4 regions of the Pseudoalteromonas sp. XMcav1-K genome follow, and region 4 is predicted to be linked to each of the others. Evidence: predicted binding sites of a transcription regulator. Region 4 holds the regulator's gene; each other region holds the start of a gene.

Region 1 (6,184 bases), on a different contig from region 4:
TATATTGCCAAGGGTTTCCGCACTCGAAAACACTGTGTTACACCAGCTGCGCTGATCATCGTTTAACTCGGTATCAAGTAACATACGAGTTAAACCGACAATACCGTTAAGCGGTGTACGTAACTCGTGGCTCAGGGTTGCAATAAATTTACCCTTGTCTTTATATGCAGTTTCGAGATCTTGCTCTGCGCGCTTACGCGATGTGATATCTCGACCAAAACCCAGTAGGCCTATGTATTCATTATTTGGATTAAAGAACGGTACTTTACGCATTTCAAACCAGCGTAGTTCTTTATTAACTTGGCAACTTACATCTAGCGTGACAGAAACATGGTTTTGCTGAACTTCGTTATCGGTATTAAGTACCGATGGTGTTAACCCTTTGCCAAAAATATCATCCGCGCGACGTCCAATAAGTTGTTCTGACGACAACCCCATCACCTCTTCAAACATTCTATTGCAACCAGCAAAGCGGCCTGAATTATCGCGGTAATAAAATAAGTCGGGAGATGAATCCACAATTGAGCGTAACAGTACTTCTTGCTCATCAAGCTCTTGTTGTGTACGTTTACGTTCAGCAATTTCCCGGCGCAACTCTTCAATCGCTCGGCGCTTTGCTTGGAATGCCAATTTTCTGTCGTCAATTTCATTATTTAAACGACGAATGTTTTCTTTTAGGCTTTGATTAAGTAATTTTTCTTGTTTAGTAGCACTTTCAATATAGTGATTGGAGGCGCTCAATTGATGGTTAATATCAAAAATAGAAATGATAAATAATGGCGCTAGAATTGCGGCAAATACCAACATGCCCACAACTTCTAACCAAGGCACTTCGCCTAACGAGATATAGTAATAAGTGCAGGCTACCGCTAACGCAATCAGTTGAATTAAAACAAAAATGACCGCCCCAGCTTTACCTGTGCCAAGGCGGTCAATTAATCGGTTAAGGGCGATTACCCAAAAGCTTGAAAGTGAGCTATTCATAATATGTAACTATAGTTCAAGTTATAGCTCACCACGTAAAGTTATAGGTTTGGTGAAACCGTCAGCTTATTTGCAACTTGCGAAAGCGAACATACTCTAAACTCGCCGCCACGTACTTTAGCTACGCCTAAGCGTGCCAATGCTGAACTGCTTTGTGCAATTGATAAACTAACGTCTTGTTCATTAATTCGGTCGTTGCCAAGTGCCTGCTTAGCACCTGTTTGACACATCATTTCGTTCAACTTAAAGAAGTTGTTACGTGATAGCGCTTGTGCTGAAGTTACTTGTGGCTGAGACCCATTTAACTGAGTTGCATACTTCCAACTCGGGAACTCCACTGAAACCCCACCGCTGCGCATTGCAATATGATCACCATGTGTGAAGTAGTGACTTGTAAACTCGCGTACACCACCTTCATTATTTTCTCTGTTTACTTCAAACAACCACATACCGCCAGAGCCAATCACTTCTAGCTCAAGGTTATTGTCTTGATTGGTAACAACGACAGCTGTTTTATCATCTAAACCAAATATACGCTGATTATCACTGAATAGCGCCGCATGTAGGCCGCGTAATTGTTTACCACGTTTCGATACTTGAGTATCAACAATACCAAACGGTAGTAATGGTAGAATTGGTGATTCAACAACTGTAAAGTCACGTTCGCTTTCAAGTGCAATACAATCAGCACCTAAGCTACAAGCGTCATGGCCAGATGCGAAAGACATAGGCACAATCGTATTAATTTCATTAACAGCGCCCGCCAAAATGCTAAGTGGTTTTCTAGCATTAGTGATCGCATTTACACTGCCGCCTTCAACCGCAACTAACACTTCATTTTTATTAAACATATCAATGATTTTTGTAAGCGATTCACTTGGAGCACCGGTTGGCGTGTAAAACGCGTGGTAACTTAATAATGGGCTACCATCAGCAATATAAATCGCATCCATTCGCTTGATGGTGTCAATTAATGGCGACGACTTTTTACATTCACTAACTTGCTGACGATATAAATCTGGGTAAAGTACTTCACGGCGAAAGCTCGCTAAACGCTTTATTTGGAATTCTTCTAGACTATCGCAAGACGACTTTTCATATTCTTTTGCCGTAATAGCCGTTTGCATTGCTGCATCAATTGGCAACCAAGTTGCTTCAAAACCAATTTGCTCAAACAATCCTAGGTAATAGTCAACGCGTGCATATGGGTCGCGATCTGTGCCTGTTACTACAGCAATACGCGGTTTGCGCTTAGGACCTGAAATTTCAACACTTAAATCAAATAACTTTTGGTAAGCAAGTGTTGCCTCTAAATTTGTGCTTTGCGCCCAGTTAACTTCGGTTTTTTTGCGTTTTGAGCGACTTTCAGCTTGCTTTTGCTCTAACAAATCGAACAGATTACGCTTTTCAAATTCGTATAGACTTTGCCAAATATCACGACCTGAAACCGTTTCTGTGCCAACTTCAATTGACACACCACGCAGCGCTCTTACAAACTGGCGCTCCGTTAATGTTTTGCTTTCAAATTTAGGTTTTACCGCTTTTAGAATATCAGCAACTTGTTTCTTTAATTCTTCTTGTTCAGTCCACGCATACTCAGAAACCCGTAACAGTGCTTCATCGGTAATATCAAAAATGGCTTTTTGTTTTACATCATCGGAAAACGATTCTTTTCCCTCTTTAGTACAGAAACGTTGATTTTCACTGGAACAAACCTTAAGGTCGTCTGAGAGCATAAGTAATGTGTTAGCCGAAACAGCCGCCACAGGAGTGAACGCAACAAAAGAAGTTGCGATTATTGAACTAACAAAAGTTTGTACGTTCTTACTAAACGTGTTTTTATTTGTCATTTTAAACAAGCAAAGTCGAGCGAAGCGCATAAGTAACACCATTTATTGTTATTTTATTGCGTCAATCTAGATACCGAACAGAGCGAGTCGGCAAACCCCAAATTCGAATGAGCACAACGGAATTTCGAATTTTACCCAGTATCTGCGCGAGTAACAAGTAGTTGCGCTGTTAAGCCAACAAAATTCCCATAAAACCCAATCGATGTAGTAATAAAGTTTTGGCACTTTTATTGCTTAATTCATTATGAAAAAGTTTGCGTCAAAGTTTTGATTTGGAGTATCTATGGAACTTGTTTCGTTATTAATTCTAGTGTTAGTGGTTATGGCGGCGTTTGTTGCGTCAAAATTTACCCACTCGGGAAATCCTTACCCGTTTACACAAAAAAAATCGTTATTTACTCAGGTAGAAACGGCGTTTTTAAATTTGCTGGAAAAAGCGATTGGCTCTGACTACAAAATTGTAAGTCGCGTTAGGTTGGTTGATATTTTAGATTTTCAACCGGGCACCGATGACAAATCACGTCGCAGTGCACTTGCTAAAGCGCAAAATAAACAGCTTGATTACGTATTATTGGATAAAGAAAGCTTGAAGATTGTTGCAGCAATCGACTTAGTCAATAATGCTAGTAAAAATGGTCACAAGGCGAAAAAAGACTGGTTTGTAAATGGCGCGTTAGAATCTGCCGGTGTACCGCTTATTCGCATAAAAGTAAAAACGGGTTACAAGCCACAAGAAGTAAGACAGGCCATATTATTTAAATTGGGTAAACAAGTAACCAATTCTAAACCACCTATTCGAAAAGCAACCAGTAAACCTACGGCAGTGTTGTCTCCGTCACAGGTTAAGTCGCAGTCAACGGCTCTGGCACAAGTTTAATTTTTTACAGCGTGTTGTTCTTTACCCGCTAACAACCCGCACATTGCGGGTTTTATTTTGTCTGTGAATTTATTAGTAACCTAGCTATAATTCCGCCATATTTTATTTATTCCCTATTAATAGGCGTAACCATTATGAAAATCGGTATTATTGGCGCAATGGAGCCAGAAGTAGCTATTTTAAAAGCTGCGATTGAAAACACTAAAATTACGGAGCGCGGTAGCTTCACGTTTTACCAAGGTCAACTTGCTGAGCAAAACGTCATTTTAGTTCAATCTGGTATTGGTAAAGTGGCTTCGGCACTCGCTACTACGCTAATGATTGAGTTGTTCGCACCAGATTGCATTATCAACACTGGTTCTGCAGGTGGTTTTGAGCAAAGCCTGAACGTTGGCGATGTGGTTATTTCAAGTGAAGTGCGTCATCACGATGTTGATGTTATTGCTTTTGGTTATGAAATGGGTCAAGTACCACAAATGCCACCAGCGTTTATTGCGCATAAAACACTTGTAGAAAGTGCTGAAAAAGCGATTGCTGAAATGTCGAAAGGCATTAAAACAATGGTTGGCCAAATTTGTACCGGTGATTCATTTATGTGTGATCCTGTGCGCATTGACAAAACACGCGAACAATTTCCAAATATGTTAGCGGTTGAAATGGAAGGTGCAGCAATTGCACAAGTATGTCATCAGCTAAATACACCATTTGTAGTGATTCGCTCGCTGTCAGATATTGCTGGTAAAGAATCACCAGAATCATTCGAGTCTTATTTAGTGAAAGCATCAGAAAACTCATCAGAGATGGTGATTGCACTGTTAAAAAATCTAAAGCAGGTCTCTCTGTAAGTGGCATTTGAGCTGCCCTTTTTTTCAACCAGCGCATGGCAAACAATATTGCTTGCGCTGGTTAGCTCAGTGTTAGTTATCCCCTCGCAATATCACCCTACACCGTTTTTTCGCCTACTGATAAGCAAAATGGCTGGGCGTATTTATGATGCAAACGCATCGAATGTGTACGCATCCTTTTCTTCATTATTATTAAGCTGTTTAATTGTAGGCTGCATCGCAATCTTGGCGATTGGCATCACAAGCTTTGCGCAATATCCCGTTGCGTTTGAGTTGTTAATCTTATTATTACTGATTAACAATCCTTACACTAACGCTAAATTAAAACGCGCAGCATGGCTATTAACACAACAACAAAAGCCCGTGGTACGCGATATTTTAAGCCAGTTTTTACGTCGTGATAGTAACAACTTATCAGAGTCTGGATTAATAAAAGCAATCATTGAACACCAAAGTTTAAGCTATTTTCGCCACTTTTTTTTGCCGCTTGTTCTTTATTACTGCTTGGGTTTTAACGCGGCACTTATTTATTGCCTATTTTTACATTGTGCCAATGTTTTTTCTAAAACTGCGCCACCAGATAGCCAGTTCAGTAACGCAACCAACGCCGTTATTTATTACTTAGAATTTTTACCGCTTAGGCTTTTTTGCTTGCCTTTACTGCTTAAACCTAAAACCCGAGGTTTTCGTTACTTAGCGCTATTTGTAGATAATGGTTATCAGAAAAACTCGTGTTTTTTGCTTGCTTGTCTTAGTGGATATCTTGACGTACAACTTGGTGGCCCTGCTTTTTACTCTGGTAAGCGCTACAGCAAAACACGCATCGGACCTAAAACACTGCCACAGCAAAAAGCAATTAAACAAGCGAAAAACGCACTGATGTTTGCCAGTGCATTTTGGCTTTGCCTTATTCTTTTCTTGGAAATTATTTATGCCGCGACTAACCATCTCTAAGCTTATATTTGTTTTAACTTTATTGTTAAGCTTACCGCTTTCAGCGACGCCTAAACGCATTGCATCACTTGCCCCCCATTTAACTGAATGGACATACTCGCTAGGATTAGGTGAAAATATTGTCGCCGTAAGCAGTTACAGTGATTTTCCTGAAGATGCCAAAAAGCACCCAGAAATTGCCGATGCTAATGGTATTAACCTAGCCAAGTTAGTTGAGTTAAACCCTGAACTTGTGCTGGTTTGGCGCTCTAACGCTAAACTTGGCCAAATTGAGAAAATGAAAAAGCTGGGTTTAAATGTGTTTATTTCCAACCCACATACTTTAGAAGATATAGAAAACGAAGTGCTTGCGCTCGGCGAAACATTAAACGCCAAAAATAAAGCTATTGACTACACATCACAATTTAAACGTGAGATTAGCGAGTTAAAAACGCGCTATCAAAAAGAAAAGCCTGCCACTGCATTTTTTCAACTTTGGCATACACCGATTATGACAGCCAATAAACATACTTTAGTTAATCAAATTTTTGACATCTGCGGCCTTAGCAATGTATTTGCCGACAGCTCGGTTAATTACCCAACCGTTAATAAAGAGCAGGTCATGTTAAAACAGCCAGAATTTATTGTGATTTCAGAGATGGATGAAGACAACACACAAGCAAAGATTTGGCGTG
Region 2 (6,184 bases), on a different contig from region 4:
TCATCGTCTTCAACTAATAAAATTCTCATTACGTTCCTCACCATTTAATGGTAATAGTATAGTCGCCACAGAGCCTACACCTGAAGCATTTGATTTTAAACTAATATGACCGCCATGCGCATCAACTATCGCTTTTGCAACAGGCAGACCTAACCCCGAACCCGGTGTGTTTGAACGGTTACTACGATAAAAGCGTTCAAAAACATTTTCCAACTCTTGCTTAGTAACACCCTGACCTGCGTCAATTATTTTAATAATAACCACTTGCTGACGACACAATACTTTAACTTCTGTAACCGCATGTTCAGTCGAGTAGCTAAGTGCATTTTCTAACAAAATCATTAGTACTTGGCGAATTCTACGTTCATCAAGCTCAAGACTGATCTCTTCGCTAATATCAAATACTATATCTTGTTTACGCTCTTGCGCTTTACGACGGTACACATAACACAAATCCTGAATCAGCTTTGATAGATTCACTTCACTACAAGAAAGCCTTAACTCACCTGCGCTCGACCGCGCAACTAGCATCAAATCATCGATCAATGCAGTGGTGTGACTTACTTGATCAACAACTGCAACAAGGGTTTCAAGGTAATCATCAACATTCTCTGAATGACTGCGTAACAAGATCTCTGATTCACCGCGAATTATTGTAAGAGGCGTGCGTAATTCATGAGAAATATCAGCTAAAAATTGGCGACGCTGCTTATCAACATAGGCCAATTTTTCGTTACTCAAAGCCAAGGCTTTTGTCCGCTCTTGTACTTTTTCTTCTAGCTGAAGTTTAGCCTCACCCAATTCTGTTTGTTTTGTTTTTAGCTCACTTGCCATAAAGTTTAAGGCATCTGCAAGCTTGGCAAATTCGGTGTCTTTTAGTTTTGGAATACGGTGTTCTAGTTTGCCGGCTGTAAACTGGCTAGCTGCAAACTGAAGTTGTTTTGTTGCCTTTGAAATACGCTGCCAAAAAAACCAAATGGTCAGCATCATAAACAAACTTAATAGCCCGAGTGCAATTGCCAAGTAGCGGTTATTGCGCTCAGACATAATTTTACTGTTATCACGGATCGCTTCAGCCTGTAAATTTTCTTGCTTTACGGCCTCACTTATTAAGGCATTAAATTCAGCATGCACGCCCTGTTGCTGCAATAAACGATACAGGCTTTGCGCTTCAGATAATTCACCACGTGTAATAAGCGACCTGATTTCTTGCGAAGTCGTAATAATGCGCTCAACTTTTTGTGTTACTCGGTCTAACAACGCGAGTTCATTTTGCGTGCTGACCTCAGGTGCCAAAGCTACTTTTTTTAACAGGGAATTACGTACTTCAACAATTGCTGTACGCAACTTTTGCTCATTTTCTTCGCGTAACTCAGGCGCAAGCACGATGCCATTGCGCGACATTTCACCGATCGCAACAAGCTTTTCGAAAGTGTAAAGGGCAATATTTGAATACTGGTTAAGAATTTTATGAACAAGTTCTGATTTTTGTGCATTGTCTTTAAAGCGGTTTGAACTATCAAAGTAAAGACCTGCCATCGCTGAGCTGAACAGTGAAATAATCACTAACGCGATAAGTAATTTATGAGTAAGGCGACTTTGGATTTGATAAGGAAGGTGATTCAACTGCTTTTCCATTCAATGGGTTACCAACTAACTAGTGCATAAATACTAAGTTAGCCGTAAATTTGCGAGTTTACTATATTGTAAGAAGTAAAAAGAGTTAATAATTCACCTACCTATTAACTCTCACAACAACAATATTGGGATTGCGTTCCTGTCCCCTGAAAATACCATCGACTTAAATATTCTTACGTCAATTAAAGCCGACGGTAATACAGGAACGCGAGACATATAGTAATGACAACAGCTAAATTAAGCCTGTTGAATTAATTAAACTTTCCTAAGTCATATTTAAAAATTAGTTAAACAACATAACTGACTTTAAAAAGCATTAGATTATTAAATAAAAAAGGCTGTAATTTATAAAATTACAGCCATTTAAACAGGTGCGAACGGTCGCAAATAAATCATCATTTATTTATATGCAACTGCGCCTGCTAATGCGAGTTTTTTGCCATAGCGGTTTAACTTAGCCAATAAGCTTTTTTTACCGTTATTAGAACGAGTTAATTGACCTTGAGATTGGCCACCTTGATTTAACGTTTGTTTAGTCATGTGATTGCTCCTGTTGTTTAACTAGGTGCTATTTTGCGTTCAAACATGGTTAAAATCCAATCAATAAAATTACCATTTTGACATGAATTTTTCTAATGCGAAATTAAAGTAACTATAGTTGCATATAAACTGCATAAATGTGCAAAACCCAATCCTATCTATTTGACCTAAAAGCCTTAAACGGGCAAGCTTGTGCTTAGCGTTTTATTAATCACCATTTCATGAATAAACATTATCTAATTGTTTTAAACCCACTACCAAATAAACAAAAAAAATATTGGTTAAATTGGCTCGTTACCACCTTAAAGCAGCAACAACATAGCTACTATATTTTTACGACCTCAGCAGTATTAGCGGATAACCAACTTTTCTTTAAACAACATTTGGCAGAGTACACTGAAGTGATCATGCTGGGTGGTGATGGCACGCTGCACTTGCTAGCCAATTGTATGGCTTACAGCAACAAACCAATTACCGTTTTGCCGTGCGGTACAGGTAACGACTTTATGCGCAATTTTGCCTATAGCAAACAACAACTAAAGCAGTTAGTACAAAGCGATCGCGTAATCACGATTGATTTAGGAAGAGTTAATGCGCGTTATTTTATTAACAGTGCCGGCGTAGGCTTTGACGCTGAAATCGTAGAGCGTACCAAAGGAAATAAAGGCTGGTTAGCGCGTTTCAGCTATTTATATCATACCCTTGCTTGTCTTGTATTCTTTAAGGAATCACTCTTATCATTACAGCAGCAAGGTAAAGAAACGCATTATAAAAACTTTCTTACGGTGTTTGCTAATGGCAAATACTTTGGCGGCGGTATGAAAATTGCGCCCAACGCAGAGCTAAACTCGTCGCACTTAATGCGTTACAGTGTAGAAAAAACGCATTTAGCCAAAAAGCTTTGGGCTTTACCTAAGCTCTATTACGGTAAACATATTTCGCTACCAGAAGTGAAGGAACACGCATTTACACAACTTGAAGTCTTAACCCCAAACTTGCCTGTGCAAGCAGATGGAGAATCTGCAGGCTACACACCTTTGGTGATTGAAGTAGCTAAAAGCGCGTTAACGATAAAAATAATTTAACACCATAAAAAAGGAGCCTAGGCTCCTTAACATTGATGACTGACGCTTTAATCTAAATTCAATATCCTTAATTTAGATTGATGACTTTTTAGTTTCGACTTTAAATACATCGTAATTTGCAAGTGCCGGAATACGCGCTTGTAACTCATCCTCTTGCATTGCTAGGTCTTTAAAGTCAAAACACATTTGGTCGGCTCTTTGCTCAATATTCTTCGCTTGTAGCTCAACTTTTTCTTCTATTTGCTCGCCCATACGTTCCATGCGCTGCTCAAACTCGCTCATATCACCACCAGAGCTTAACATTTCGCTACCTAGCGTAATCAGCAAGCTGCCAATGGATTCCATAATCATTTCTTCCATTGCTTGTTCCATTTGCTGGTCGAACTTACTATCGAAGGTATCGCCAATGTTATCGAAACGGCCTTGATCCATAATGAATGTGCCACCGTCATAAAATGCAGCGTGAATTTCATCGCCAATCTCAGACATCATTTGTTCCATTGTAGCCATATTTTTTAAGCCAAATGCATTGCCCACTTCGCTTAGGGCAACACCTGCTAACGCGACACCTTCCATCGCAATCTCAGCCACTTGTGGAACCTGACCGCGCACATCGCTAGAGTAACGGGCAAGTAATGTTTGATCCGCTGCAGAAAGTGACTGCGCTTCGCCATTAATCTGCAAGTTACCATCTTGGTCAATAACCACTTCACCTGAAGCGGCTTTGATATTAACCGTATCAGGTGTAATTGATAGGGTGTTGTTAAATTCTAAATTGCAGCTATCCGACGAAAAGCTCATATTGCTATCGTGACCATCTTGATGTGCTACTGCATTTGTTGATAAGCCAATACACGCTGCCACTGCTGTTGTTAAAAGTAATTGTTTCATAGTGATTCCCGTATCTTTTGCGTTTTAATTTTTTCTCTTGTTGATATAGCTATATCAAGGTCAGTGCCAATTCTAAAAAACATATAAAATACATATAGATAACCATTTTCACGTGCCTTTAAGAGCTTCTAAAAAGCATGTAAAAACTAAAAAATAGTAAATTTAACCATATGATTTGTGTATTTGACTAAGTTAATTGAAATATATTTACTTGCGCAAAATACAATAATGGTTATTACTGTTTATGAGTGCTTAAACATTTAATGTTGAGGGTGATCATGAAAGACAATTACCAAAACATAAACAATCAAGAGCCGCTAAATAGCGATTTAGAAAACAACCAAGAAAACGAACATAAACGCGAAGTTAAAAAGCGTTTAGAAGATATTTTAGAAAGAAAGCGATTACGTAAATCCATTGGCATGGATGACACCCACAATTACTGGGATGAGCTATAACAGCATTTCGCGCCATTGTTTAAAAACAATAATTAGCCACTGTTGATGTTTTATGTGGCGGGTATTGCACACCCCTAATTCCAAACTTAGTCACACAAAAATAATAAAAACAGCCAATACAAGTTAAGCCATAGAAGTAGAGCGTGTTGATCTTTGTGGTCTAAATTCTGTTTAAATCCAAAGCTTTTTGATCGCGGCGTTGTCTTGTAGGCCAGCGGACTAAGTCAATAAGCAACAACAAAGAACAAAACGCTTTAGTTAATCTGAACACAGTTAACCTAAATTTAGGTTAACTGTGTTCGTTTAACTGCAACATTAAATCACCGAGCAATGCTTTTAGTTGGGCCGCTTTATCAAGATCTAACCCCACTTTATCTACCAGTTGTGAAGGTAGGCACGAAAGCGACTGCTGTAGAGAGTTACCGTAATCAGTTAAATAAATACGTACTTTTCGCTCATCCCAATCATCACGCCTGCGCTCAATTAAGTTGTTGTCGGCCATACGCTTTAAAATAGGCGTTAATGTATTATTATTTAAAATTGCCTGCTGCCCAATTTCACCTACAGTAACACCATCTTGCTGCCATAAAATCAGTAAAATAACGTACTGCGGATAAGTTAGTTTGTATTTGTCTAACTCAGGCTGGTAAAGCCGCGTCACTAGACGTGACGCCGCATAAATTGGAAAGCAAAGTTGATTTTCTAACAGTTGCTCGGGCTTACTTGCCATACTATTGCGCCAGTGCTTTTTCGATATAGCTAGCAAGTGCGTCAGGTTTTGTTGTTGGGGCAAAACGCTTAACTGGCTTGCCATCTCGGCCAATTAAAAACTTAGTAAAGTTCCACTTAATTTTATTGCCTAAAATACCCGACAATTCAGTGCGTAAATACTTATAAAGTGGGTGGCTATTTTCACCATTTACATCGATTTTCTCTGTCATAGTGAAATCAACGCCATAGTTAATTAAGCATTCACCCTGAATTTGTTCTGGCGAGCCCGGTTCTTGTTGGCCAAACTGATTACACGGGCAACCAATAATCACTAAACCTTGGTCGCTATACTTTTTGTGTAACGCTTGAAGACCTTCATATTGCGGTGTTAAACCACACTTACTCGCAGTATTTACGACTAATACGACTTTGCCTGCAAAATCTGCAAAGTCGATATTCTGACCTTGCAAACTGTTAATACTAAATTGATAAAATGGTGCCATTAGCTTTCTCCTCTATTGCAGCCAATATATCGTGCACGATATAATCGCACAATAATAGTTCAGAAATTGAAATAAATCGCGGTCATCTCGATTTAAACTCTTCAATTAAAAAATCTATTAATAAACGTACTCTTAAGGGCATTAGATCACGGTTGGGGTAGACCAGCCAAGAAGCGTTATCAGCAACTTGATATGAGTCTAATAAGCTTACTAATTTGCCACTTTCAATATAGTCACCAACAATATCATACGCTAGATGCGCAATGCCTAAGCCCGATAAACACGCTTGCAACAGCGCTTCTCCATTATTGCTGCGCCAACGTCCAGCCACCTTAAACTCTTTAATATTGTCGCCCAT
Region 3 (6,184 bases), on a different contig from region 4:
AGATACAACATCCGTCAGTTTGAGTACGGCAACTCCGATTCAAATTCCTGATGCATCAGGTGCACCACGTGCAACCAATAATGTGTATACCTCATTTAACTTAGATGCCGGTGCAACTCAGCCTACAGTAGCGCCATTTAATCCAAAAGACTCTGCTACGTTTAACGCATCAACGTCTACGACGGTATATGATTCACTGGGTGAACCCCACGTTATGCAGTTCTATTTTGTAAAAACGGGTACAAATAATCAGTGGAATGTTCACGCTACATTAGGTGGACAGGAGTTTGATAGCACAGGTACTAACCCACCGGCAGGCCCACTGGCAACATTTACATTTGATTCAAGCGGTTTGCCTCAAGCTCCTGTTACTGCGCCTAATACCACATTTGACCCTGTTTCATTAACAGCGACTAACTTATCAAGCCTTTTAACAAACGGTGCGGCTTTTCCAAATGATGTAAATATCAATTGGCGCGACGAAGTAGGTACTGCACAGAAACAACCTACTCAGTATGCCAGCCGTTTTGAGGTAAAAGCACTTGAACAAGATGGTGCGACGGTGGGGCGTTTAACGGGTATTGATATTGGTACCGATGGTAAGATCGTTGCGTCATACAGTAACGGTGATTCAACCTATATTAGCCAAGTGTCTATGGTACGATTTGCTAATTCACAAGGTTTATCTCAGGTAGGTAATACAGCGTGGAAAGAAAGTTTAACATCAGGCGAGCCAATAGCAGGTGAACCGGGTTCGGGTACATTAGGTACGATTAATTCAAGTGCGCTCGAGCAATCTAACGTAAACTTAACCAACGAACTTGTTGATTTAATTTCCGCGCAGCGAAACTTCCAAGCAAACTCACGAGCTTTAGAAGTTAACTCAACACTGCAACAAAATATCTTACAGATCCGCTAATTTAGTTAGCGTAATTCACTTCTTTATCGGGCTGATTTTTCAGCCCTTTTTTATTCTATTTGTTATTTCTTAATAGCGTCAATTTTCAATCATTGCGATTGGCATCATTTTTGCTCTACCTAACTATTAGTGATCATTTTTAGGTCGAGTCGATGGATAAATTACTTTATGTCGCTGCATCGGGCGCTAAACAAAATATGCTGGGCATTGCAGTTAAAGCTAATAATTTAGCTAATGCAAAAACCACTGCGTTTAAAGCTGATTTAGAGCAAGCTCGTTCTATGCAGGCTTTTGGTGAAGGCTTGCCAACACGCGTGTTTGCGATGGAAGAAAGACCGGGTTCACGCTTGAGTGCTGGAGCCTTATCTATGACCGGACGTGAACTTGATATTGCAGTTGGTGAAAACGGTTGGCTCGCTGTGCAAGATGCAAATGGTGACGAGGCCTACACTCGTTCAGGCAATTTACGCATGAGTGAAACAGGGCAGCTATTTACAGCTAATGGCTTACCAGTAATCGGTGAAGCGGGGCCTGTTATTTTGCCAGTGCCGATTGAAAAAGTACAAATTGCCAAAGACGGCATGATCCAAGTTAGGCCGCAAGGCGCACCAGCAAATTTTATTGAAGATATCGACCGCTTAAAGTTGGTCAGTGCGTATGGTGTTCAACCTTTAGAAAAAGGGTTGGATGGCTTGTTTAGAAATAAAGATGGGGCGGAACTGGATACCGACCCAAATATGACAGTAACCAGCGGTGCATTAGAAATGTCTAATGTGAACCCAGTTGATGAGATGGTGGGAATGATTTCACACCAACGTCAGTTTGAGTTGCAAGTCAAAATGATGAAAACCGCAGAGAAAATTGACGAAAGCCAAAGTTCTCTTATGCGAATTTATTAATGGTTTTTGGAGGTTAGTATGCATCCTGCATTGTGGATCAGTAAAACAGGTATCGATGCGCAGCAAACCGATACGTCTGTAATTTCAAATAACTTAGCAAACGCGAGCACCGTAGGGTACAAAAAAAGCCGTGCGATTTTCGAAGATTTGCTTTATCAAAACATTAATCAGCCGGGGGGGCGCTCATCGCAAGATACGCAGCTGCCATCGGGTTTAATGTTAGGTGCGGGTTCTAAAGTAGTTGCCACGCAAAAGAATTTCTCACAAGGAAATATGCTAACAACTGATAACTCGATGGATTGGATGATTCAAGGTCAGGGCTTTTTTGAAGTTGCGATGCCGGACGGTAGTCTTGCCTATACGCGAAATGGCCAATTTACTACGGATGAAGAAGGTCGCATTGTAACATCGGGCGCGGGTTATCCATTGCAGCCAGAAATGAATGTCCCTGACGATGCACAGCAGATTATTGTATCGCAAGATGGCGAAGTGTCAGTACGTATCGCTGGGCAAGCAGACAATGCAGTAATTGGTCAGCTCACCATTTCTGATTTTATTAATCCATCAGGTCTTGAGCCTATGGGACAAAACCTCTATACAGAAACCGCAGTAAGTGGCGCACCTGTGCAAGGTAACCCGAGCGTGGATGGACTAGGTGTGATTGTGCAGGGCTCTCTTGAAACATCAAACGTGAATGTAACCGAAGAGTTGGTAAATCTTATTGAGACGCAGCGCGTTTATGAGATGAATTCAAAAGTCATCTCTTCGGTTGATGAAATGTTGAGTTACATTAATCAGCAGCTTTAATAGGTGGTTAGCATGAGTAAGTTACTATTAACATTGATCGGCAGCGTACTTTTAAGCGGTTGTGTGACAACAGCAAACCGCTTCGTCGAACGTGATGATCCGTATTATGCACCGCTGTATCCTGAAGATACCGATGTGTCGCAGGTAAACACGGGGTCACTTTATAATATACATTACTCAAATGACCTTTATTCAGACCAAAAAGCGCTGCGCCAAGGTGACATTATTACCGTAGTGCTGAGTGAATCAACTCAGGCGTCAAAAACTGCAAAAACGGAAACTGACCGAGAAACGGACTTTGCACTATCACCGGTTACTGGATTTGGCGGTAATGCAGTTACGATCAATGGTGATGCGTTGCAATACGGTGTTGGTTCAGAGGGCTCATATAAAGGCGATGCGAAGTCAGATCAGTCAAATAGTCTAAACGGTAATATTTCAGTTAATGTGATGCGTGTATTACCAAACGGTAATTTAGTTATTCGCGGTGAAAAGTGGCTTACGCTTAATACCGGTGAAGAATTTATTCGTTTAGAAGGCATCGTTCGTCCGAAGGATGTTAGTGCTGACAATATGGTGATGTCTACCCGTATTGCAAACGCACGTATTCAGTACTCTGGTAAAGGGGCACTGGCAGATGCACAAGAAGCAGGCTGGTTAGCCCAGTTCTTCTTAAGCCCATTAAACCCTTTTTAGGAGGTCGCATGCGTAATTTTGCTATTGGTTTTATCGCGCTTCTTAGCCTTTTTAGTTTCCCAACAACAGCAGAACGCATTAAAGATGTGACTGTTGTTGAAGGGGTACGTAGTAACCAGCTTGTTGGTTATGGTTTAGTTGTTGGTTTGCCTGGCACAGGTGAAAAAAGTAGCTTTACCGAGCAAAGTTTTAAAGCCATGCTAAGCAGTTTTGGTATCACGTTACCAGCAAACTTAAAGCCTAAGATTAAGAATGTCGCAGCAGTAGCTGTACATGCAGATTTACCGCCGTTTGTGAAACCGGGTCAAACAATCGATGTAACCGTATCGTCAATTGGCAGCGCATTAAGCTTGCGCGGTGGTACATTAATTCAAACCTTTCTAAAGGGCGTTGATGGCAATGTGTATGCAATTGCACAAGGCAGCATGGTGGTTAGCGGATTAGGCGCCGAGGGTGCTGATGGCAGCAAGGTATTAGTAAATACACCAACTGTAGGACGTGTTCCAAATGGCGCGATTGTCGAACGTGCGGTCGCATCGCCGTTCAACCAAGGTGATCACATTACATTTAATTTGCACCGTCCTGATTTTTCTACTGCAAAAGCCTTATCTGATACGATTAACGATTTAGTAGGCCCAAATACTGCCACAGCAATGGATGCAGCGTCGGTTAAAGTGTTAGCGCCACGCGACCCAGCGCAGCGCGTAGCTTACCTTGCTACTTTAGAAAATCTTGAATTCGAACCAGCTGATAACAGTGCAAAAATTATCGTTAATTCGCGTACAGGCACTATCGTGATTGGTAAAAATGTTACTTTAGAACCCGCAGCAATCACCCATGGTGGATTGACTGTCACGATTGCAGAGCAGCAAAACGTTAATCAACCCAACGCACTTGCTGGTGGGCAAACGGTTGTTACCGAACAAAGCATTATTGATGTTGCCCGCGATGATACCCGTGCTTTTGTGTTTGACCCAGGTGCGAGTTTAGATGATCTCGTGCGAGCGATTAACGAAGTCGGCGCGGCGCCAGGTGATTTAATGGCAATACTTGAAGCGTTGAAAGAGGCGGGCGCAATAAGTGGCCAACTAATCGTGATTTAAGTTTACAGATTGTTACTTGAGCCCTGCATTGCAGGGCTTTTTTGTTTAGTGCTTTAATTTGATTTCTTTGGCTTGATTTTTGCATTGGTTTATCAGTGTGTTTCGTAGCCAATTTATTGAATGAGAGCTGACTTATGGATGGTAACAACATAAATCATCAACAAAGTTTCTTTGACTTGAGTAACTTAGATTCTTTACGTCAAGAAGCGCTGCAGGGCGATCCTGATAAAAAAGCGCTTAAGCAAGTCGCAGCTCAGTTTGAATCGATTTTTACCCAAATGCTATTTAAAAGTATGCGTAAAGCCAACGAAGCATTTGAAGACGAAGATAGCCCGTTTAATGAAAGCAGCGTTAAATTTTATCGTGATATGCACGATCAACAGCTTTCTATGGAACTTTCACAAAGTGGTGCATTAGGGCTTGCCGATATTATTGTCCAGCAACTTTCACCCACGCCAGGAAAATACACCCCTGCAAGTTTGTTTTCATCAAGCCAAATTGCGCCAATGCAAAAGCCTTCATTGAATACTGCAAATACAGATTCATCAAAACAGATAAATACTACAGGTGAAGAAACAGCCTTTGATAATGAGCAGTCGTTTGTTTCTGAGCTTTGGCAGCACGCTAAAAGCGCAGCTGAAAAAATAGGGTTAAGTCCTGCTGTTATGTTGGCGCAATCTGCGCTTGAAACAGGCTGGGGAAAACATGTGATTACTAAAAGTGATGGGCAAAGCTCAAATAATTTTTTCAATATTAAAGCTGACCGCGCATGGCAAGGTGATAAAGCTGCTAAAGCTTCGCTTGAATTTGAACAAGGCGTCGCTGTTAAAAAACAATCTAATTTTAGAGCGTATAACAGCATTGCTGAAAGTTTTGATGATTTTGTTAACTTTTTACAGCAAAACCCACGCTATCAATCAGCACTTAAAACAACGTCAGACCCATCTCAGTATCTTGATGAATTACAAAAAGCAGGGTATGCCACTGACCCTAATTATGCAGACAAAATTAAAGATGTGCTAAAGCGCAGTGAATTTACGCAAGCACTCAACGCTGTCGCTTCAGGAATAAATGTAAACGATATGATGAAAAGTTCGATAACAAGTTTAGGAGGCACTAACTAATGTCTTTTAATCTACTTAATATTGCAAACTCAGGTGTACGTGCAAGCTCAGAGTTACTGCAAACTACCAGTAAAAACATTACCAACGTCAATACCGAAGGTTATGTTCGAGAGCGCACAGAACATAGAACACTGTTCGATAATCAAGTTGGACTTGGGCAAACTTTCCGCTTAGTGAATAGTTTTGCACAAGAGCAGCTTAATCGCGATATTTCCAATGCGGCTTTTTACAACCAAATCGTTAGCGAGTCCGCGCGAGTAGATAGTCTATTTGCTGAAGAGTCTAATAGTCTCGGAACGAGCATCAACTCGTTGTTTGGCTCGTTACAAGATAGTTTAAACCAACCATCGTCTAATGTTAGCCGTTCCCTGTTTTTTAGTAATGCCCAAGGTTACATCGATCAGCTTAACCGATTATCGGGTATCGTTTTTGATCAAAAAACCATCGTTAACGATCAGCTCGAGATCTATGCGAATGAAGCTAATTCACTTATCACTAAGATTAGCGAGCTAAACTTATCAATTGCATCGGGAACATCGGGGCCTGATGGCAGTGCTCTAAATAGCACTATCAATCAGCGTGATTTGGCAATTAAAGAGCTATCTGAATATATAGACATTGAAACACTTGATGGTC
Region 4 (6,184 bases):
TAATATGCAGGATTTACTTAAGGCAGGTGTTTTATGAGTTTAACTGCATCACAACAGCTTTTTAACGAATTATATGCACAAACTAGTGCTGACGTATTTGCAAAAGCAAGCAAAATTAAACTGTTAATTTGCGATATCGATGGCGTATTTTCTGATGGTCGCATTTACCTTGGTAATGATGGCGAAGAACTTAAAGCATTTCACACTAAAGATGGTTTTGGTATTAAGTCGCTTATCAATAGTGGCATACAGGTTGCGATAATTACTGGGCGCAACTCAAAGATTGTGGAAAACCGCATGAAAAGCCTTACTGTTCAGCATATCTATCAAGGGCAAGAAGATAAAATAGTCGCTTTTAATAACTTAAAGCACACGCTATCACTTGATAACGAAAACATTGCTTATATTGGCGACGATAGCCCTGATTTACCCGTAATGGAATTAGTAGGCTTTGCCGTAGCAACCAATGATGCTCATCCTCTGGTAAAACGCATCGCTGATTATAAAACTACCATGCTAGGCGGTTTTGGCGCTGTAAGAGAACTGACCGATTTAATTATGCTGAGCCAAGACAAAACACTCAGCCACGCAGGCAGTAGCAGCTAATGTCGGCGCGTATTGCACTTACTATACTTTTCACCATTGCCATGGTTTGGCTTTGGTTGCCTTACTTCTTTACTCCCAAAGAACCAAAACCGATTGTTGAAAACGTTGCCAGTATTCCTGATTACATTGCAACCGACTTAAAACAAACCAACTTTAATGAATCTGGTACTGTCAGCCATAAAGTGATGGCGCGAAAAATGTCGATGTATCAAGATTTGGGGTTTACCCACTTTGAAAAACCACAATTTACTATTTTTTCAGAACAAGGTGTGTGGCAGCTCACTGCCGATGAAGCCACGCTCTACAATAACGAAAAGCTCATTTTGGAACAAAACGTTATTGCCAAAAGTCTAACGCCCAATATCATGCTCAATACAATTGAAGCGGCAAGCGTAGAATATTTAATTAATAGCAAACTAATGACTTCTCAATCCGAAGTAAAAATGACAGGTCCGGGACTTGAAATTAAAGGACAAGGCCTCAATGCTAATTTAGAAGAGCAAGTTATTAAGTTAATAAACCATACAAAGACCACTTATTATGACCAATAACATGACGAAATTACTGTCAATCGCTGGACTAGCTGTCACTTTGTGTATCACAAGTGGACACGCTATCGCTGAGCAGATCAAACTTAAGCATCCACTTGAGATTGACGCCGATGAGCAAGCTGCTCGCTTAAAAGAAAATGTCGGTATTTTTCGCCATAATGTACAAATTAAGCATGGCAATATGACCATCACCGCCGATTACCTTGAAGCACATAAACGAGCAGAGTTAGGAGATAACCAGCAATTACTTATTGCCAGTGGTGATCCGGTAAAATTTAGTGCTGAACAAGAAGATGGATCAATCATTGTCGCAAGTGCTAAAAAAGTCACTTATGACGTGGCTAAATCATTATTTACAATGTCTGGTGGCGCTAAATTTCAACAAAATGGCGACATGATGTCAGCAGATACCATCATCTATGATCGCGCAGCTGAAACAGTGACGTCTAAAAAAGCTGAAAACTCAACTAACCAAGTAAAAACCATCATCAATACGCAAAATGAACAAGGCGGACAATGAGCACATTAATTGCCGAAAAGCTGGCTAAAAGTTACAAATCACGCCAAGTGGTAAAAAATGTTGGCTTAGAAGTGAAAGCTGGTAGTATCGTTGGTTTGCTTGGTCCTAACGGTGCCGGTAAAACAACGACGTTTTACATGATTGTTGGTTTAGTACCGAGCGACAATGGCGTTATTCGTATTGACGATAATGACATTACATTGCAACCAATGCATAGTCGCGCCCGTTTAGGTATTGGTTATTTACCGCAAGAATCGTCGATTTTTAGAAAGCTTACTGTGTATCAAAACATCATGGCGATTCTAGAGACACGCAAAGAACTTAATCGTGTGCAACGTGAAGAAGCGCTCGATGATTTATTAGAAGAATTTAACATTGGCCATATCCGAGATTCACAGGGTATGGCATTGTCGGGCGGTGAACGTCGTCGTGTGGAAATTGCGCGCGCATTAGCCGCAAACCCCAAATTTATCCTGTTAGATGAACCTTTTGCTGGTGTTGATCCTATTTCAGTGATAGATATAAAGAAAATAATTGAGCATTTGAAAAATCGCGGCATTGGCGTGTTAATAACAGACCACAACGTGCGTGAAACCTTAGATGTATGTGAAAAAGCCTACATTGTTTCTCACGGCGAATTAATCGCATCTGGCACAGCTGAAGACGTTTTAAACAACCAAAAAGTACGCGATGTATACCTAGGTGAACAATTCAGACTATAGTAATAGTTATAGGCCTTAAATTTGGAATTGAATTGTTAACTAGCGGCTTGAAATCGAAAGAAGGATTAGAATAACTACATGAAGCAATCTTTACAGCTTCGCCTTGGGCAGCAACTAACAATGACTCCACAATTGCAACAGGCTATTCGCTTGTTGCAGCTGAGTACGTTAGATTTGCAGCAAGAAATTCAAGAAGCGCTTGATGCCAATCCTTTACTTGAAGAAGACATTGACTACAGTGACGATAAACAAAACAACGAAAACACTGAGTCAAACAAAGACGAATCAATAAATAGCGATGATGTTGAAGCAGCGCCAAGCCAAAGTGAAATAGAATCAAGCGACGCACTTAGCAACGAGAATATTTCTGACGATTTAGCTATGGATGTGTCGTGGGATGATTATATCAGCGCCGCACCTGTTTCTGTCAGTAACGCCCCAGCTCCTGACAACGATACTGTGTATCAAGGCTCAACCAGCGAATCATTGCAAGATTACTTAATGTGGCAATTACGCTTAACGCCGTTCAGCGACACCGACGAGATGATCGCAACCACCATTGTTGAGGCGGTAGACGATTCAGGTTATTTAACACAAAGTAGCGAAGAAATTTTAGAAGCGGTACAGCAATCTGACGACCAAGAACAAATTGAACTAGACGAAGTTGAAGCTGTACTTAAACGCGTTCAACTCTTTGACCCTGTTGGTATTGCTGCTCGTTCGTTACAAGAATGTTTATTGATCCAGCTCAATCAGTACGACAAAAATACCCCTTGGCTAAACGAAACAAAGAGCGTAATCTCAAACCATATGGAACTTTTAGGATTACGTGATTATCGTACAATAATGAAGAAGGCTAAACTCAAGGAGCCTGAGTTAAAAGAAGTCTTAACATTAATACATAGCCTTAATCCAAAACCAGCTGAAAGCATCATAAAAGAAGAACCTGAATATGTGGTTCCCGATGTTTCAGTAAAGAAAATTAAAGGACGCTGGCGCGTTGATTTAAACAACGATAGCATGCCAAAGATCCGCGTGAATGAACAATATGCTGCGCTTACTCGCTCGATGAAATCAAGCACTGACAGCCAGTTTATTCGCAACCATTTACAAGAAGCAAAATGGTTTATTAAAAGCTTAGAAAGTCGCAATGATACTTTATTAAAAGTAGCCAATTGCATTGTTGAACAACAACAGGCATTCTTTGAATATGGTGACGAAGCAATGAAACCTATGGTTTTAAACGACGTTGCCGAAATGGTCGAGATGCATGAGTCGACTATCTCGCGTGTAACAACGCAAAAATACATGCATACACCACGTGGCATTTATGAGCTTAAATACTTTTTTTCAAGCCACGTTAGCACGGAAAATGGGGGTGAGTGTTCATCTACCGCGATTCGAGCACTGATCAAAAAGCTAGTTGCGGCGGAAAATCCAGCTAAACCATTAAGTGATAGCAAGATTACCGACTTACTAGCAGAACAAGGAATTAAAGTGGCGCGACGCACTATCGCAAAATACCGTGAGTCGCTATCCATACCACCGTCTAATCAGCGCAAGAGCCTGATCTAGACCAAATAGAAGGAAAATGCTTATGCAATTAAACTTAACAGGTCGTCACGTAGAAATTACTGATTCTTTAAGAGACTATGTCACTAACAAATTTGCAAAACTAGAGAGGCATTTTGATCATATAAATAACGTGCACGTTATTCTAGATATTGAAAAACTATCACAAAAAGCAGAAGCTACTATGCATGTTAACGGTGGCGAATTGTTTGCCTCTACCGAGCATCAAGATATGTATGCAGCAATCGATGGCCTGGTCGACAAACTAGACCGCCAAGTAATTAAGCACAAAGAGAAACTTTCTCGCCACTAAAATGAAATTAACCGATATTATTGCTGAGGACTGCGCTAAAACCGCGGTCCTTTTTAATAGCAAAAAAAGACTGTTTGAATTTATTAGCGACCTTGCCCATCAGCAAGCCCCTGATATTACTTCTCAAGAGTTTCTTGAAGCCTTGCTGCAACGCGAAAAACTAGGTAGCACGGGTATTGGTAAAGGCCTCGCCATTCCTCATGGCCGCATTGATGGCCTACAAAATACCATTGGCTTTTTAATTGTAAATCAGTCACCTATTCCGTTTGATGCCATCGACGATAAAGACGTTGATATTTTTATCGTACTGCTCATACCAGAACAAAAGTGCCAGCAACATTTGCAGACTTTAGCCACCATCGCTGATAAACTAAAAGATAAGCAGTTTTGCCGTCAACTACGTCACGCTGAAAATAATCATCAGCTATATCAAATCATTAGTAGTGAGGCGAGTTAACTAAGGGAGATGTAAGTGCAACTTATTTTAGTCAGTGGTCGTTCTGGTTCAGGAAAAACAGTCGCACTCAGAGTATTGGAAGATCTCGGGTATTATGTTGTTGACAATATTCCTGTTAATTTATTGCCTTCGTTGATCCGCTCAGTTTCAGATAAATACGACAAAATTGCAGTGAGTGTTGATGCTCGTAATATGACTAAAGAGCCAGAGGAAATAGAAGAAGTACTCGACTATTTACCTGGTTTTGCAACACCAACCTTATTTTACCTTGATAGCGATGACAGCACGCTAATTAAGCGCTTTTCAGAGACGCGCCGCTTGCATCCGTTATCACTGAATAATATCTCCCTTGAAGAAGCCATTGAAGCTGAGAAAAAGCTGCTCGATCCTATCGCCTCACAAGCGGATATCTTTATTGATACAACAGGCTTAAGTGTTCACCAACTTGCCGATAGCATACGAGAGAAAGTACTCGGTAAAAAATCAAATCAGTTAATTATCACGTTTGAGTCATTCGGTTATAAACACGGTATTCCAAAACATGCTGACTATGTTTTTGACGCCCGATTTTTACCAAACCCGCATTGGGAGCCTGCTCTTAAGCCATTAACAGGGTTAGACCAACCAGTGATCGACTTCCTTTCTAGCCAGCCTGTAGTTCATAAATTTGCATGGCAAGTGCAAACCTTTATTGAAACTTGGTTACCGCATTTAGAGCGTAATAACCGTAGCTATTTAACCGTTGCAATTGGCTGTACTGGCGGCCAGCATCGTTCAGTTTATTTAGCGCAAACACTGGCTGATAGCTTCGCCAAACACCATAAAAACGTAAAAGCCCACCATCGTGAGCAAGTAAACAAATAAGCATAAGCGACTATTATGTCAGTTGAAAAACGATTTTTAATCGAAAACAAGTTAGGGCTACATGCTCGCGCTGCAACCCAACTAGCAAAGCTCGCAATGGCATTTGATGCGAAAATTAGTTTATCCCAAGGCGGTAAAACGGCTGAAGCTGATAGTGTATTGGGTTTAATGCTGTTAGAAAGCTCGCAAGGTAAAGAGGTATTAGTGCGTTGTGAGGGTCCTGACCAAGATCAAGCGTTACTTGCCATAGGCGATTTAATTCAAGCTAAGTTTAACGAAGACGAATAAACAGCTAACTTAGTTAAAACATTTTTCTGCAATAATGCTACAATAAGTTAGACGTAAGTTAACTCTAATAAATCAAAGAGTTGCAATCATTCACTCCAACCTTCAATAAATAATAGGGTGAACATGCCAGAAGCACTAGAACAAGACTACTCACAAACACAACTACATGAGGTTACAAAAGCCCTAAGTAGCGGCATGTTTGTGCATGTTCGACGCATGTTAGCGCATATGCCACCGTGTGATATTGCTTTATTGTTGGAGTCTTCACCGCATAAAAGCCGTACTGTTTTA

The links. Region 4 encodes sigma-54, which starts transcription at its own class of promoters, with help from an activator protein. Its sites were predicted from a motif close to GTTGGCACGNNNNTNGNNT; they were not measured.
Region 1: a site for sigma-54 is predicted at 3,052-3,070, ahead of ACHSBP_RS04035 (DUF2726 domain-containing protein). Genes of this name have one in related genera too.
Region 2: a site for sigma-54 is predicted at 4,207-4,225, ahead of ACHSBP_RS03395 (YggN family protein). Genes of this name have one in related genera too.
Region 3: a site for sigma-54 is predicted at 4,491-4,509, ahead of flgJ (flagellar assembly peptidoglycan hydrolase FlgJ). Genes of this name have one in related genera too.

The regions. Positions count from the first base shown of each region.
Region 1 is NZ_JBIPJE010000029.1:8,730-14,913, forward strand. Features, by position in the region: gene ACHSBP_RS04025 (ATP-binding protein) at 1-984, opposite strand, end outside; gene ACHSBP_RS04030 (cyanophycinase and related exopeptidase-like protein) at 1,026-2,864, opposite strand; gene ACHSBP_RS04035 (DUF2726 domain-containing protein) at 3,118-3,711, shown strand; gene mtnN (5'-methylthioadenosine/S-adenosylhomocysteine nucleosidase) at 3,846-4,556, shown strand; gene ACHSBP_RS04045 (cobalamin biosynthesis protein) at 4,557-5,510, shown strand; gene ACHSBP_RS04050 (cobalamin-binding protein) at 5,488-6,184, shown strand, end outside.
Region 2 is NZ_JBIPJE010000025.1:103,735-109,918, reverse strand. Features, by position in the region: gene ACHSBP_RS03415 (response regulator transcription factor) at 1-29, opposite strand, end outside; gene ACHSBP_RS03410 (HAMP domain-containing sensor histidine kinase) at 10-1,638, opposite strand; gene ACHSBP_RS03405 (hypothetical protein) at 2,038-2,178, opposite strand; gene ACHSBP_RS03400 (diacylglycerol/lipid kinase family protein) at 2,400-3,263, shown strand; gene ACHSBP_RS03395 (YggN family protein) at 3,336-4,154, opposite strand; gene ACHSBP_RS03390 (PA3496 family putative envelope integrity protein) at 4,433-4,612, shown strand; gene ACHSBP_RS03385 (MarR family winged helix-turn-helix transcriptional regulator) at 4,902-5,342, opposite strand; gene ACHSBP_RS03380 (glutathione peroxidase) at 5,344-5,826, opposite strand; gene ACHSBP_RS03375 (LysR family transcriptional regulator) at 5,909-6,184, opposite strand, start outside.
Region 3 is NZ_JBIPJE010000013.1:236-6,419, forward strand. Features, by position in the region: partial or broken gene flgE (flagellar hook protein FlgE) at 1-919, shown strand, start outside; gene ACHSBP_RS00475 (flagellar basal body rod protein FlgF) at 1,072-1,818, shown strand; gene flgG (flagellar basal-body rod protein FlgG) at 1,837-2,625, shown strand; gene flgH (flagellar basal body L-ring protein FlgH) at 2,638-3,321, shown strand; gene ACHSBP_RS00490 (flagellar basal body P-ring protein FlgI) at 3,330-4,424, shown strand; gene flgJ (flagellar assembly peptidoglycan hydrolase FlgJ) at 4,559-5,548, shown strand; gene ACHSBP_RS00500 (flagellar basal body rod C-terminal domain-containing protein) at 5,548-6,184, shown strand, end outside.
Region 4 is NZ_JBIPJE010000037.1:6,810-12,993, forward strand. Features, by position in the region: gene ACHSBP_RS07570 (KpsF/GutQ family sugar-phosphate isomerase) at 1-37, shown strand, start outside; gene kdsC (3-deoxy-manno-octulosonate-8-phosphatase KdsC) at 34-606, shown strand; gene lptC (LPS export ABC transporter periplasmic protein LptC) at 606-1,157, shown strand; gene lptA (lipopolysaccharide transport periplasmic protein LptA) at 1,159-1,677, shown strand; gene lptB (LPS export ABC transporter ATP-binding protein) at 1,674-2,399, shown strand; gene ACHSBP_RS07595 (RNA polymerase factor sigma-54) at 2,478-3,974, shown strand; gene hpf (ribosome hibernation promoting factor) at 3,997-4,284, shown strand; gene ptsN (PTS IIA-like nitrogen regulatory protein PtsN) at 4,286-4,741, shown strand; gene rapZ (RNase adapter RapZ) at 4,757-5,605, shown strand; gene ACHSBP_RS07615 (HPr family phosphocarrier protein) at 5,621-5,893, shown strand; gene mgtE (magnesium transporter) at 6,017-6,184, shown strand, end outside.